One region of the Chryseobacterium carnipullorum genome, then DNA from elsewhere that is predicted to be linked to it. Evidence: riboswitches for the same ligand, from Rfam matches in the RefSeq annotation. Region 1 holds a riboswitch; the other holds the start of a gene.
What was found. Region 1 has a riboswitch for S-adenosylmethionine ahead of EG346_RS07915 (TonB-dependent receptor domain-containing protein). Riboswitches for the same ligand answer to the same signal wherever they lie in the genome.
Positions count from the first base shown of each region.

Region 1 (8,259 bases):
CCTTGTCATTGGAGCAGGAGGTTTGGGAAGTCCCGTTATTCAATACCTCGCAGCTGCCGGAATCGGAACTTTGGGTGTTGCAGATTTTGACGAGGTGGAGCTTCACAACCTGAACCGGCAGATTATTCATAAGGAAAGTACCGTTGGAGTTTCGAAGGTTAAAAGTGCGGAAGCCTTTGTAAAAAATCTAAATCATCACGTCGATTTTATAGGAATTGATAGGAAAATTGAACGTTCAAATGCAGACGAAATTCTTTCGCAATATGATATTATCGTAGATGGATCTGATAATTTTACAACCAGATACCTCATCAATGATACCTGTGTAAAACTTGGGAAGCCACTGGTGTACGGAAGTATACTCGGTTTTTCGGGGCAAACTGCGGTATTCAACTATAAAGGCAGTAAAAACCTTAGAGATCTTTTTCCGGAACCGCCTTTCGATGAAGATTTGCCGGACTGTGACAGTCTCGGAGTTTTGGGAGCGTTGCCTGGAATTGTAGGAAGTATGATGGCAATGCAGGTCTTAAAGATGATTACCGGACTTCCTGGATCTAATGATCAGCTTACACTTATTGATACCCTGAACTGGAGATTTCAGACCATAGATTTTTAAATAATATTGTTTTAAATAAATGAGGCCGTAAAATTTCTTTACAGCCTCATTTTAATTGTATAAGGATCAATTTACTGGGGAGATTGCATAACGCCCGTATCCTCTTTTTTAGTCTGGTTCAGGATGTTTGGATCTTCCTTCGCCAGTTTATTTCTTGTCGGAATTTTATAATTAATGGAAATTCCGAAATTTCTTGTGTCATACTTGCTTCTGATCATCACAGCCTGCCCTTCAGGTGGATTAGAATAGACCTGCATCACCTGTCCGTTGAAGATATCATTCGCGAAAACAGACACCGTAAGACGGTTGTTCATAAACTTTTTCGTCAGGGTGATATCCAGATTATTATTGAACGGTTTATCTGCTGTAAAGTAGAAATAGCCTGCTTTTGGAGTCAGATAGCTGTAGTTGGCCGTCAGTTTGATATCTTTTGGTAAAAGCAACTGAGTCATGATATTGAAGATCCAGAAACCCTTGTTGTTCAAATTATCAATTTCGTGCTTCTGATATCCGGCGTACAGATACATGAAATTAATTTTATCAGGATTAAAATTGAACTTCATGATCTCGCTCATCGGTTTGCTGAAGATCATAAACGGAATCGGAAGCCCCAGGTTGAAATTGTGAATTTTCATATTTGAAATATTCACTTGCTTGTTGAAAAGATATTTCCCTTCTTTCAGGACAATCTGGGCGACCTGATTTTTAGCAGAACTTACGCTGTACCCGATAAAAGCATAATCAAAAGCTGAAACTTTTACTTCATAATTGTCAAATATCGTAGGCTGAAGATCCGGATTACCTGTTACCTGGGTGTTCGGGCTGCCAAATGTTACGTTATTCGGGTTAAGGGCAGAAATACTGGGAAGGCTGATCTTTTTATTGTAGTTCGCTGCAATGTAAACCTGGTTCATCAGGTTATACTGTACGCTGGCATTAGGAAAAAGCTTAAACTTATTGAATGTGGTAAGATCTCTTTCAAGAATAGCGCCATCCTTTATGGTTCTTGTAATTCCTGAAATATCATAATTTTCAGCACGGGTACCTAATATAAAGTCAAACTTCTTAAGCTTTGCCTGGAATTCAAGATAAGTAGAAGCGGTTTGTCTCTGGTATTCTAAATTGGTAAGTCCTTTATTTTCTGTATCATAATCCTGTCTTTCATACAAACCTCCCAAGCTCACTTTTCCACCGTCCATAAGCTTTATTGGCTGTGAATAATCAATTTTGAAGTTTGCTACCCTCATATCTGATTGATTGTCAAGTACATTTTCCCCACGATAAAAAAGGAAAGGTTCTAAAGGGGTAGCGTCAGTGTAGAAACCTCTCTGGAAGAAATTATCCTGAGAGAATTTGGAGGTAGACTTTGTATATCCGAACTGGAAGTCCAGCTTTTGAGATTTGTCACTGAAGCGCTTCTGATACGTCACAACAGCCTCCTGTCTCAGGTTGTTGGTATGAGCCACATCTGATGCTTCATAATCAGCTTCACGGTAGGTGATAGGATTAATGTTCACAAGGATGTCGGCAAGCCCTCTACTCGCAGTATAATTGTCGTTATTATTGTGATAAATATCGTAGTTCACTAATAATCTGTCCTGTCCAAGATCAAAAGTCAGACCGGATTTAGCAAAATAACCTCTCCCTATTCTGTCTGTATTATTGTGCAGTATAACATCCTGATCACCGTTCAGCATACTTTCACGGTAATTCTGGCCCACATTCAGCTGCCAGCCGAATAGTTTATTTCTTGCATTCAGATTCACAGAATGGGTTGTTCTGCTTCTGAACTTATCGTAGTTGGTAAAAGAGTAATTTCCCGAATACGTTGCCGTTAAATACTTATTGGCGTTTTTATTCGTGATGATATTCATGATCGCCCCTCCGGAGGTGGCAGGGAATTCTGCTCCCGGCTGCGTAATCACTTCAATTTTTTCTACTGAATTGGCCGGCATTCCTTCAAGGAAAGAATTTAATTCATTGGAGGTAATATTAAGAGGTCGTCCGTTCAGATATACATCCAGGATTTTCCCCTGATACATCATTCCCGCAATATCGGTAGCGACCAGTCCCGGAAGTTTTTTGATGCCCTCAAGAACGTTACCGTTATTCAGCTGAGGCTGTTCAGAAAAGTCAAAGATAGTACGGTCTGCTTTCTGTTCAACGGCTTTTTTAGTTTTGGTAATGACAACGCCTTCGATCTGCTTTTCTTTCTCTGGACTGCTCGTGCTCTTTTCCTGTGAATAAGCGAAAAAAGACCCTAAAAGGGATAAAGCTAGTATAGTTTTTTTCATAATGTTTTTTTACTACTCTTCAGTTAGACGTAAAAAAGAGCAATTTGTTACGGCAAAATTTGCGAAAAGTTAAATTTTTAAGCAATTATTTTTTTTATTCCGAAATAATTATATCTTTGCCAGGTAATTATCAAGAATCTCATAGATGGGATAGCAACCTGCAAAACAAGCAAGGTGCTACAATAGATAAGCCGGTATGCCCGGAAAAAATGTTTATTCTCTATTTCTTCCCATCTTGACATTTTTGTTTTAAAAATAAAATCAATGTTTAAAGACAAGGGAAACCTCAAGACCAATTTAAATTTTCGTTTCTCAGATCATGAAGTGTCACTTCGTTATTCTGACCTCTTTTCATGCCATTTCTACATGCGCATGGGTTGTTGTTTCTAGACTTCTTTAAAAAATAATACTTCCATTTTGGCTTTTTAAAAGTAACCTTACAAGAAGGTTGCAGGAATACTATTGCCAAAAATCAAACAAACAATTACTCAAAAAAATAGAAAACACATGCGCAATTTCGAGAAAAAAACAATCATAGCTTCAGCAGCTCTTATCTCAGCATTTTACTTTGGACAGTCGGATTCTGCAACATCCAAAAAAATAGATGATGTAGTCATCCTCGGATCAAGAGGAGCCGGAAGATCTCTTACAGACACTCCGGTTCCCGTAGATATCATCAATATTTCAAAGATCTTAAGACAAAGTCCTGTTAACAATATCAGTCAGGCCCTCAATTATGTAGTGCCTTCATTTTCTTCCACTTCACATACGGTCAATGACGGAACCGATTTTGTAGATCCCGCTCTTCTCAGAGGACTGGGTCCGGATCAGGTTCTGGTCTTGCTTAATGGTAAAAGAAGATATCAGTCTTCATTGATCAATGTGACATTGACTCCGGGAAGGGGTTCGGTAGGAACAGATCTTAATGCAATCCCTGCTTTTGCTCTGGAGAAAATAGAAGTACTAAGAGATGGAGCGTCTGCTCAATATGGCTCTGATGCCATTGCAGGAGTCGTGAATTTAGGACTCAAAAAAAGATTAGGGCTTTCAGGACAGGTTTTCCTTGGAGGATACGCTTCCCCTGTCGCCAATAATTTTTCCGGAGGAGTAGACGGGCAGACGATCTCCGCAGATCTGAATTACGGAGCTAAAATAGGTGAGAAAGGCTTCATTAATGTTACCGGATCGGTACAATACCGTGATCCGTATTCAAGAGCGGGCGTCCGTCATGGAGACATCTATAACGCTTATAATGCCATTAATTACAGAGCATTGCAGGATGGAGTCAATATCGATGGATTATATAAAAATATTACCAATACTTCCAACAGCCAGCAGATCATCAATACCGTCAAACAATATGCCTCGCAGGTAGGCTATTTTTCACAGGATTTCAGAGATCAGATTTCAGGAGCGAATAGTATTGCTGCCCTACAAGGTTTGCTAGGGAAAGATTTTACTAACGATGAGCTTAGTTACAGAGGCCTGGAAAGAAAAGATTTCAGCCTGAGAGCGGGGCAGTCTAAGCTGCAGTCGGGGCAACTTTATTTCAATTCTGAAATTCCGGTGAATGAAGACTGGAAAGTCTATTCCTTTGGAGGATACAGCTACCGTTTGGGAAATGCCGGAGGATTCTTCCGTCTGCCCAACACGGAAAGAAATATCAATGCGGTTACCCCGAATGGATACCTTCCTCAAATTGAAGCCAATGTGAATGATTATTCCTTAGCAGGAGGGATTAAAGGGAAATGGAATGGCTGGAATGTAGATCTGAGCAATACTTTCGGAAAGAATGCTTTTAATTTTGGGGTAGTGAATACATTTAATGCCTCTCTGGGAGATCACTCACCAAGAACTTTTAAAGCAGGAGGATCAGAATTTTTACAGAATACTCTGAATTTGGATTTCTCAAAGAAATATGATGTCCTTCAAGGTCTGAATGTAGCCTTTGGTGGAGAATACCGTTATGAAAACTATAAAGTGAATGCAGGAAATGAAAACTCTTACGTTTCCTATGATATTTTCGGGCGTGTAGTGACTGCTGCTACTCCTGAAAATGAAAAGGTTACCGATTTTTTTGGACATATAAGACCAGCCGGATCACAGGTTTTCCCGGGATTCAGTCCTGATAATGCGGTTTCCGGAAGCAGAAACAGTGTCGCGGCCTATGCTGACGTTGAAATTGAGCCCACGGATTGGTGGTTGGTAGAAGGAGCTGTACGGTACGAAAACTACTCCGACTTTGGGTCCACCTTTAATTATAAATTGGCAACAAACGTAAAACTGGCTAAAAATTTCAATGTAAGGGGTGCGGTTTCAACAGGATTCAGAGCGCCTTCTTTAGCACAGATTTATTATAGTTCCACGTCTACATTGATCCAGCAGGGCAAGACAACTCAGGTTGGGACTTTCAGAAATAATTCTGAAGCGGCTCAGGCTTTAGGAATTCCAAAACTGAAACAGGAAACTTCGCAGTCTTACAGTACGGGAATTACCTGGAAGATTCCGGCTTTAAGTCTTGTATTGACAGCGGATGCCTATCTGATAAAGATTAAAGACAGGGTAGTGCTTACCGATTTATTTTACCGTCCGGAAGGAAGTTTTGCTCCGGGATCAGACCAGGCTGTGCTGCAGGGAGCTTTCGATCTTGCGAGAGCCAGTGCGGCTAATTTCTTTGCCAATGCTGTAGATTCCCAGACAAAAGGATTGGACATCACTATTTCGCAAAACACAAGAATTTCGGAGGGAATATCTTTGGAAAACAATCTTGGACTTAATCTGAATCAGACCAGGAGAGTGGGAGAGATACATGCCTCGCCGAAACTGGTGAGCCAGATCGATAATTATTTCTCTGAACCCAACAGAGTGTATTTTGAAGAAGCGGTACCCCGCATAAAAGCCACGCTTGCCAATACAGTAAAATTTTCTGCTCTTACAGTTTCGCTTAGGAATTCCTACTTTGGTAAAGTGACAGATGCGGATGTATTGGATACCAATTTTGATGGAGTTACCGAAAGCAGGGAACATTTTATTTTAAATGACCGTATTGTGACAGATCTTTCTGTGGGGTATGATTTTAATAAAAATATTTCGGCGACGATAGGAAGTAATAATATATTCAACAGATTGCCTTCCAGAAGTCCAGACATCAGTTCACTGACTGCTGATAATCAGTTTGTGTATTCCAGACAGGTTTCGCAATACGGGATAGGTGGGCGTTTCGTTTTTGCGAGGGTAGAATTTAAATTTTAAAATTGATAAAGAAGGCAACAGAAAAACAGAGAATCAATCTCTGTTTTTTTGTTTAGATGAATACCCAAAAATCATCCATTGCAAAACCTAGGGACTAGATAAAGTTTTTAACGCAAAGAAAATGAGTATCCTCTTATATCAAGGAAAGCGAAGGAGGAATCAATGAAATTGATTCTGATGAAGGAGGTGGATACAGATCATCTGATTTTAAAATGTCCCGCAGAAGATGGAGTTGATGCGATTTTTACTTTTGCTCATCTGCTTGATCCGTATCATCTGCGAGAGTAAAAAGTCAAACCATTAAGATGAGGTTAAGCTCTTAAGAATATTAAGTTTTTAGACCTACAACTTAAAAAATCATTTGATTTTTTCTTAACTGAGCTTACATTCTTCACTGATCTTAATGTTTAAAAAAGGATGAAATGAGAATCTGTTTCGTCAGCCAGATCTGCGAAAGCGTATCATTATAAATAAGCTTTTGTGGTTAATAAAAACAAGATCAAAAGTTTGAGAATGAGTCAACAAAAACAATTATTGTGCTCTTTCTTTTTCCTCAAAATTGATGTTTTTCTTACTGATTTTCTTTTTGCCGCTTCCAAAAGTATAATTAACACTTAAACGGAAGCTTCTGCCGTCCCAATAGTTATTCATGTATTGGGTATTATCAGAGAAATATAACTCTCCACGGTATCTCTGGGCAAAAATATTGGTTATTGTGGCATTGATCTGAAGCTTCTTTTCCATAAGAGAAACCTTTAATCCTGAAGTCAGTTCCGGGAAAGCCTGGAAATAGGAGTTCACATTTTTGTACGCAAGGCTGTGGCTGTAGTTCAGGAAAAATACCAGTGTTTTATTTTTGTTTAACGTAAAAGTATTGTTGATAGAATAGCTGAACGAACTGCCTTTTTGGGTTTGTGCCTGAATATTGAACACCGATGAATTCTGAAGGGAAGCATTCAAAGAAAGATTGGTTTCCCAGAACTTGAAGAAAATATCGGTATAAGAGGCATTGAGTCCCAAAAAATTGTTGTTGTAATAATTCAGATAGGTACTGGTTTGTGAAAGTTCATCTATATAAGAGATCTGTCCAAATCCATTTTTCATTCTCAGATAATAAACACTGGCTGAGAATTTATTGTTAAGCGTATATCCTAGCTCTAAATTATTGATATAGGCAGGTGTAAGAAGAGGATTTCCTGAAGAATATGAATAAGGATTTTCATACCATCGGAACGGATTCAGGTTGCTCATACTCGGGCGGTTGATCCTTCTTGAATACGACAAGCTGAATACATTTTTGTCTTCTTTATACGAGACATACGCGGAGGGAAACCATTGTCCGTAATTATATTTGTTTCCTGAATTGGAAGTAGGCGTAAAACTCTCTGCATGGGTATTTTCATAACGGATACCCGCTTTCGTTTCCCAGTGTTCCCCGAATGTTTTGGCATAGCTGAAATAGGCTGCGTAATTTTCTTCCTGATACGTGAATACATTAGCTCTAGAAAGATCCGGAATATATTGTCCGCCGTTCAGATTAAAATACTGAATGTTGGAACTGTTTTTAAACTGATTGAATTTCACTCCGGTTTCAATGGTTCCAAAGGAGAATGGAAGTTCCAGATCCGCCTGAGCGGAGAAAATCTGTGGGGAAATCAAAGATACTGTTTTCACGTCCTGAGTAGAATGGTCTGAAGATTTTAAAGTAGAAAAATTCACTTCAGTATCAGAATCGTTTTTGTAAAAATTTCCTGCAATGCTTAGTTTCTTACCCAGTGAATCAAGTTTCAGATCGTAGTAAGCGCTTAAAGTATGAGTAGGAAGTTTTTCACGGTGAAAAGTATGGGTTAAAAGATCTTCTTCGTCAAGATTGGAGGCGATGTTCTTTGTGGTATTCACGATATCCATCCCGGATTTTTGATGGGCATAAATGTATTCCATTCCGATTTCAGCGTTTTTGCTGATTTTATAAGATAGATTAAGCGTTGGCGTCAATTCCTTCCACATATCTTTTCGGATCGAGTTGCTGTAATTTTGAGAAGCTCCGATAATAGTATAATTTTCATCTGTACGCTTGGCTGAATCATAATACGTTAA
Region 1 covers NZ_CP033920.1:1,710,152-1,718,410, forward strand. Annotated here, with positions in the region: gene EG346_RS07905 (HesA/MoeB/ThiF family protein) at 1-616, shown strand, start outside; gene EG346_RS07910 (outer membrane beta-barrel protein) at 688-2,910, opposite strand; SAM-I-IV-variant riboswitch at 3,033-3,130, shown strand; gene EG346_RS07915 (TonB-dependent receptor domain-containing protein) at 3,418-6,162, shown strand; gene EG346_RS07920 (outer membrane beta-barrel family protein) at 6,694-8,259, opposite strand, start outside.

Region 2 (8,259 bases), 960 kb from region 1:
TCTGCACCATATTTAATAGGCTGTTGAAGATAAGGCGTTGCAAAACAGTTATCTACAATAAAAATAAGATTATGTTTTTTTGCAATTTTTCCAAAAAATTCAAGATCCAGAATTTCAATAGCCGGATTGGTAGGGGTTTCAAGATACAGGATCTTGGTATTGGGCTTAATATATTGTTCAACATTGTTGGCATCTTCCGCTTTGAAATAGGTCGTTTCAATATTCCATTTCGGGAAATACTTCGTAAATAAAGTATGGGTAGATCCGAAAACTGACTGACAGCTTACGATATGGTCTCCCGCATCCAGTAAAGTGGCAAATGTGGAATAAATAGCTGCCATTCCTGTTGCAAATGCATATCCTGCTTCTGCTCCTTCCATTGTAACGATCTTATCTGTGAATTCAGTCACATTGGGATTGGAAAAACGGCTGTAAAGGTTTTTAGATTTTTCTTCAGCAAAGCTCGCTCTCATATCTTCTGCATCCTGAAAAATAAAACTGGACGTAAGATATAGCGGTGTAGAATGTTCATCAAACTGGGTTCTTTCAGTTTGGGTTCTTATGGCGGAGGTTTCAAAATTTTCCATATAGTTTATATAAAATGTACCAATATATCAGTATACCAATCTACCAATGAGATTCTCTATGAGTTTAGAATGACCGTTGTAGTACTATTTATTGGTAAACTGTTACATTGATACATTGTTAAATTATCTTTTATTTAGTTTCACTTACTCTTAAAATATCACCGAAAACACCTCTTGCGGTCACCTGAGCGCCGGCACCGGCTCCCATGATCACAATCGGGTTTTCTCCATAACTTTCTGTATAAATCTCAAAAATGGAATCCGAACCTTTAAGCTGGCCTAAAGCAGAACTTCCCGGTACAGAAACCAATTTTACGTCAAGCTGTCCTTTGTCTTTCTGAAGGTCTCCATGAAGATCTCCTACATAGCGAAGTACATGTCCGGGCTCCTGCCCTCCTTTTATTTTCTGGTATTCTTCATCCAGTTCATCAAGTCTTGAGATAAATTCATTTTTATCTACAGAGAGAAGATTTTCCGGTATTAAATTCTGGATATCAATATCCTGGAATTCATTGATCAGGTCTAACTCTCTAGCAAGGATCAGAAGCTTTCTGGCGACATCATTTCCTGACAGGTCTTCACGAGGATCAGGTTCTGTATATCCTTTTTCCATGGCTTCTCCGATGATGGTTGAAAACTTATCGTTTCTCACAGAGAAATTATTAAAGATATAGCTTAATGAACCGGAGAATACTCCTTTGATCCGGGTGATGTTTTCACCTGAAAGGTGCAATAGTTTTATGGTATCAATTAATGGAAGACCTGCTCCTACATTAGTTTCATAAAGATAACGTCTGTTATTTTTACTCAACGTATATCTTAGTTTACGGTATTCCTCGATGGGAAGTGTATTAAAAATTTTATTGGAAGAAACCAGATCAAAACCGTTTTCAGCAAGGGCATGATAGTTTTTCACAAAATCTTTACTCGCAGTATTATCAACAACGATAAGATTTTCCAGCTGATTTTCTTTTGAGAAGCTGATCAGCTCTTCAACATTGGATGGATGTTGTGCTGTTAAAACCTCATCATTCCAATCTGCATTAAAGCCTTTTTTATTGAAAGCAATTTTTCTTGAATTGGCTACTGCCACTACCTTAAGGTCTATTTTTTTACGTCTTCTGATTTCTTCTGAAGACCGCAATACCTGTTCTATTAAAGTTTTCCCCACGTTTCCATGACCAATAATTGCCAAATGAACGGTTTTAGGTTTATTGAAAATTTCAGATTCAATAACATTCTTCGTTTTTTCATCCTGTGAGGAGGTCACTACAATATTGACTCTGTTTTCTCCTGCAACCTGGTTTAAAAGAAGAGGGAAAACATTATTTCTGGCCAATTCTGCCAAAACTTTATTGAAATCTTCCGCTACAAATCCAAGTACGGAAACATTATTAATGCTATAGATCTGTGAAACCTTTCCTGATTTTCTTTCTGCTTCAAATTCATCAATCAGACAGGCAACCGCTTTTTCTGCATCTGCCTCATTGACCAGAATAGAAAGTCCGTTTTCAATAGCCTGCTGGGAAATTACCCCTACACTGATTCGCGCTAAGGTAAGCGCCTTAAAAATCCTTCCGTCGATCCCGATTTCACCTAAGAAATCTTCTCCTTCAAATTTGATGATTGATCTGTTTTTTAAAAACTTAATCTCTTTCGCATTTTTCATCTGTTTCTAATTTTTTGTTTGTCATTTGTCAGATAAAACTTCGCTTCCGCGCCATTTCATTCTACAAAATATTATTTATGATATTATTTAATTGTTCGTATTCCATTAAGAAGGCATCATGGCCATGAATAGACTGTATCTCATGATAGAAAACATCTTTCTTTTTCGCCTTCAGCTTTTCAAAGCACATTCGAATTTCTGAGGCAGGAAAGAATAAATCTGTATCTACAGCGATCAGGTGCATTCGTGCTCCGATTTTTTCCAGTTGATCTTCGTGGGTATTAATATTCATCAGCAAATGATTCATCAGCTTATAAGACTCTAAACTAAATCTATCGTTTAATGAATTACCGTGATAGACAAGCCAGTCTTCTGACTCTAGCCGCTGATTTCCCTGATGATATCTGTTTTGAAATCTGTCATTTAAAGACTGGGGAGTTCTGTAACACAGCATAGCGTGAATCCTTGCTTTCTGCAGAGGTTCGTCATTTCCGTTCAGCAAAAATTTCTGAACCAGACACTGTGCGTGAAGCCAGTCATGCGTTTTAAAATCGCAGGCAATGGGGATGAATATCTCTGCGAGCTGTGGCTGTCTGGAAAGCATTTCCCAGGCAATTCCTCCTCCGAGAGAGCCTCCAATAATGGCATATATGTTTTTGATATGTAAAGCTTCGAGCCCTTTCAAAAATATTTGAGCAATATCTGAAGGGGTGAAGTCTTCGTATTCGTCAATTAAAAAATGATCATATCCGTTTCCGGGGATATTGAAACAGAGAACTGTGTATTTATTCGTATCGATCACATGATTTTCACCAATCAATTGTTTCCACCATCCTTTTTCTCCGGAGACATTTGAATTTCCGGTTAAAGCATGATTAACCAATATAAGAGGTGCGGTAAACAGGTCTTTCCCGAAGATCTGATAAGTCAACGGGATATGGTATTCCTTTTGGGAATGATTCTGATACGAAAGATGTATATAGTTTAGTTCTGTTTTCAATTCTATTATTATTTTAATACAATTGAAAATGCCACAGGAAATGGCTGAAAAGAACTTCAGTAAGTTATCTGTCCAAAATAAATTGGTAGAACGTAGCACCTTCTTTGCTTGCACAAAGGGTTGCTAAGGTTTCATAGGGTCTAATCCCTCAACCTTTCTTGATAACATTTTCAATATTTGAATGAACGCTCTGCAAAGATAAGTCTTTTCTTTTTAATTTTTCAAAAAAAAATATTTAATATTAAAAAAGCCTGTAATGATAAGTGTTTCAAGGCTATGTTAAGAATTCTTCAGATGAAAGGAATTGGAATTATTTTTCAAAAAAACTACCTTCGTATTGAAAAAAGTGATGAAATATGATTGTTGAAAAAGAAAGATTACAAGATTCCAAATGGAAAAACTGGGGTCCGTACGTAAGCAACCGGCAGTGGGGAAATGTACGTGAAGACTACAGCCCGAACGGAAATGCATGGCATTACGCCAACCATAATAATGCAGAAAGCTACGCCTACAGATGGGGAGAAGAAGGCATCGCCGGAATCTCTGATGTGAAACAGATTTTCTGTTTTGCATTTTCATTCTGGAACAAAAAAGATAAAATAGTCAAGGAACGTTTCTTCGGACTGAGTAATCCTCAGGGAAACCACGGGGAGGATATTAAAGAGATCTTTTATTACCTGGATAATACGCCTACTCATAGTTATATGAAAATGGTATACAAATATCCGATCAATGCATTTCCCTATGATGATCTGGTGGCTGAAAACGGAAGACGAAGCAAAAAGGAACCTGAATACGAGATTTTTGATACGGGAATTTTTGACAATGATGAATATTTTGATATTTTCATTGAATACTGTAAAGCGGATCACAATGATATTCTGGCAAGAGTAACGGTTCATAACAGAAGCAAACAAGATGCTCCTATTGTAATAGCACCGACTGCTTGGTTCAGAAATAACTGGAAATGGGGCTACAATACTTATAAAGGACAGATGAATGCTTCGTTCGACGGATGCATTGATATTAACCATGACAGCATCTCGATCAAAAAAATCTATTCGAGAAATCTGGCAGCGAAAAGTGCGTTTTGTGAAAATGAAACCAATGCCCCTAAATTGTATGGAGCGCCTTATACCGGAAATACGTACTTCAAGGACGGAATTAATGATCATATCGTTTATGGAAGTAATACGGTAAATCCTGAAAAACGAGGAAGTAAAGGTTCTTTTATCATTGATGATTGTATTGAAGCTGGACAATCGAAAACTTTTGATTTCAGGCTATGTCCTGAGGAAATTGACGGTCCTTTTGATCAGTTTGACGAGATCTTTGCCAGAAGAATTGCTGAGACGAACGAGTTTTATCAGGAGATTCAGAGTGAAACGACGAACGAAGATGAAACGAATGTCCAAAGACAGGCTTTTGCAGGACTTTTGTGGAATAAACAGTTCTATCATTACAATGTAGGAAAATGGCTGAAAGGCGATCCAAATCATAATGCTCCGAGAAATTTCAACGACTATGTAAGAAATACGGAATGGAATCACCTTCACAATAAGGATATTATTTCGATGCCTGATAAATGGGAGTATCCATGGTACGCCACCTGGGATCTCGCATTTCACTGCGTTCCTTTTTCTATCATTGATGCTGAATTTGCTAAAGGACAGCTTCTTCTTTTGACCAAGGAATGGTATATGCATCCGAATGGACAGCTTCCTGCTTATGAATGGAATCTGAGCGATGTGAATCCACCTGTACATGCATGGTCCTGTTTCAGGGTTTTTAAGATCGATGAAAAACAAAACGGTAAACCCGATCTTTTATTTCTGGAAAAAGTTTTCCAGAAACTTCTCCTGAATTTTACCTGGTGGGTCAACAGGAAGGACCAGAGCGGAAATAATATTTTTGGTGGTGGTTTCCTGGGACTGGATAATATCGGGGCTTTTGACCGTAATATGGAACTGAAGGACGGACAGCATCTGGAACAGGCGGACGGAACGAGCTGGATGGCGATGTATGCGCTTAATATGATGCGGATAGCGATGGAACTTGCGCAGTATTATCAGGTGTACGAAGATATGGCTATTAAGTTCTTTGAGCATTATCTGTATATCGCGGAAGCAATGGAAAATTTAGGGGATGGCAAAGAAGGCCTATGGAACGAGGAAGACGGCTTTTTCTATGATGTGTTGCAACTGGGTAACGGAGAAAGTGTTTCTTTAAAATTAAGAAGTATTGTGGGGTTGATCCCAATGTTTGCCGTAGAAATCATCGATCATAAATTATTGGATAAGATGCCAAATTTCCAGGCAAGAATGGAATGGGTATTAAAAAATAAACCTGAGCTTACAAAGCTGGTTTCGCACTGGGATGAGGAAGGACAGGGCAGAAAACACCTGATGAGTATCCTGCGTAAGAACAGATTGACCAAGGTTTTAAGGAGAATGCTGGACGAGAAAGAATTTTTAAGTTCCTATGGAATCCGTGCGATGTCAAAAGTCTACGAGGAAAATCCGTTTGTATTTTCAGTTCACGGTACAGAAAATGTGGTCTACTATACTCCTGCCGAAAGCGACAGCCGTATGTTTGGAGGAAACAGCAATTGGCGTGGCCCGATCTGGTTCCCTATCAATTTCCTGATTGTGGAAAGTTTACAGCGTTTTCATTTTTACTATGGCAACAGTTTAAAAGTGGAATTCCCAACGGGAAGTGGTGAAAAGAAAAATCTGGATGAAGTGGCACAGAATATCAGCAAAAGACTCTGCTCTTTATTTTTAAAGGATGAAGACGGACAGCGACCTTTCAACGGCGGAAATGCCAAGTTCAATTATGATGAACATTTTAAGGATTACATTACGTTTTTTGAATATTTTCACGGGGATAATGGCCGCGGTGTAGGAGCTTCCCATCAGACCGGATGGACAGCAACGGTAGCCAAGCTTATGAAACCCAGATTAACGGTATAAAATAAGAGGCCGGCCCAAATGGGCCGGCCTCTTATTATCAATTCAAAAGATTAAATTTTCTCGCCGTTGACAAGAACTTCATATCCAATCTCTACATTCGGCTCTAAAGTTTTTGATACGGAACAGTATTTTTCAAAAGACAGCTCTGCTGCTTTCAGTGCTTTTTTAGGATCTATATTTCCTTCGAGAAGAAATCTTACTTTAACGGATTTAAAAGGTTTTGCATCGTCTACAGGAACTCTTTCTCCTTCTACTTCAGCTTTAAAACCTGTAATTTCCTGACGCTGTTTTTTCAGGATAGCGACTACATCTATCCCACTGCAACCTGCAACGGCCATCAGTACACTTTCCATTGGAGAAACGCCTTTAGCTCCCGGCTGTGAGGTATTATCCAAAAGGATTGAATTTCCCTGGGAATTGGTACATTCAAATAAAAAATCGTCGTTGATTCTGTTTAGGGTTATTTTCATTTCAAATTTTATTGTAAGATTTTTGGGCTCCATTCAGAATTTCAGAAGCCATTGGATTTATTATGAATGCAAAATTATAAAATTCCTCTCGCTTTTATCTCAAGATATTTATTGATAACGTCAATATTTAAATTCTCAGGCAAAGTATACACCGTGTAGATCCCATACTTTCTAAGTTCCTGGATAATGAGTTTCTTTTCAAATTCAAACTTTTCTGCAACAATTTCATCATAAATTTCCTGCATATTCTCCGGGTTTTTATGAATCAGGGTCTGCAGTTCTGAGTTTTTGAAAAAGATAACGACCAAAAGATGATTTTTGGCAATCCCCCGAAGATATTTCAGCTGCCGGTTTAAACCGTCCAATGTTTCAAAATTGGTAAAAAGCAAGACAAGACTCCTTTGGTTCAGAGAATATTTCACATCCTGATAAAGGCGGTTAAAATCACTTTCAAAAAAGTCTGTTTTAATATTATAGAGAGCTTCCGAGATCTTTCTCAGCTGTCCTGATTTATTTTCAGCAGCGATTTTATTTTCAGTCTTTTTAGAAAAAGTCATCATTCCTGCACGATCCCCTTTCTTCAGGATAATATGGGACAGGGCCATTGCGGCATTGATGGAATAATCAAGCAGACTCAACCCATTGAAAGGCATTTTCATGGTCCTTCCTTTATCGATCAGAATAAAGATACGTTGTGATTTTTCATCCTGAAACTGATTCACCATTAATCGGTTGGTTTTAGAGGTAGCTTTCCAGTTGATGGTTCTGATATCATCTCCAGGAACATATTCTTTGATTTGTTCAAATTCCATGGTATGTCCCAGTTTTCTGATTTTTTTGATTCCACCGAGCATAAATTCACTCTGCAGTGCCATCAATTCATATTTTCTAAGATGTACGAAGGATGGATACGCGGGCAGCATAACGTCTTTCTGGAAATTAAATCTTCTGGATACAAATCCCAGTGGTGAGGATGCATATACATTAAGGTTTCCAAAGCTGTACTCTCCTCTTTCTTTGGGCTCAAGGCTGTATTGGAAATAGGTATTTCTACCGGATTCAATATCTTTTGTAATTAAAAAATCTCTCTTTTGGAACTGGAACGGAATTTCATCAATAATCCTGGTACTAATCTTAAAGCTATAATTGTTTTTAATATCGATTTTTACAAAATTTTCATCTCCATTGGACAGTTTTTCCGGCAGTATTCTTTGGGCAAGCAGTGCATTCTTTTGATTAAACAATAAAAGATAATCTACCATGGCAGCAAGAAAACAGATCAGCAAAAGCAGGTGAGCCGCCCACATCAGAACCGGAAAGAAAAATGCAAGGACGTACACAATCCCCACTCCTATGAGCGAAAAGAAAAATCGTGTATTGATGTATAGGTTTTTCATTTTTTTAGGTAATAAATTGACGGCAGCAGTTTGCAGGTGCTATGTTAAACTGATTGTAGGGAGTTTATTAAACCATTCAGCATTTTTGAAATTTCTATGATTGCATTATTTAATTTTTGATAATTGTCCTCATTTTCATCTTTCGGAAAAGATCCTGTACTTTT
Region 2 covers NZ_CP033920.1:750,542-758,800, forward strand. Annotated here, with positions in the region: gene EG346_RS03500 (O-succinylhomoserine sulfhydrylase) at 1-587, opposite strand, end outside; gene EG346_RS03505 (ACT domain-containing protein) at 718-2,256, opposite strand; gene EG346_RS03510 (alpha/beta fold hydrolase) at 2,318-3,256, opposite strand; SAM riboswitch class I at 3,318-3,424, opposite strand; gene EG346_RS03515 (MGH1-like glycoside hydrolase domain-containing protein) at 3,613-6,228, shown strand; gene EG346_RS03520 (OsmC family protein) at 6,279-6,698, opposite strand; gene EG346_RS03525 (DUF58 domain-containing protein) at 6,773-8,095, opposite strand.
Region 2: another riboswitch for S-adenosylmethionine. It lies ahead of EG346_RS03510 (alpha/beta fold hydrolase); the one in region 1 lies ahead of EG346_RS07915 (TonB-dependent receptor domain-containing protein).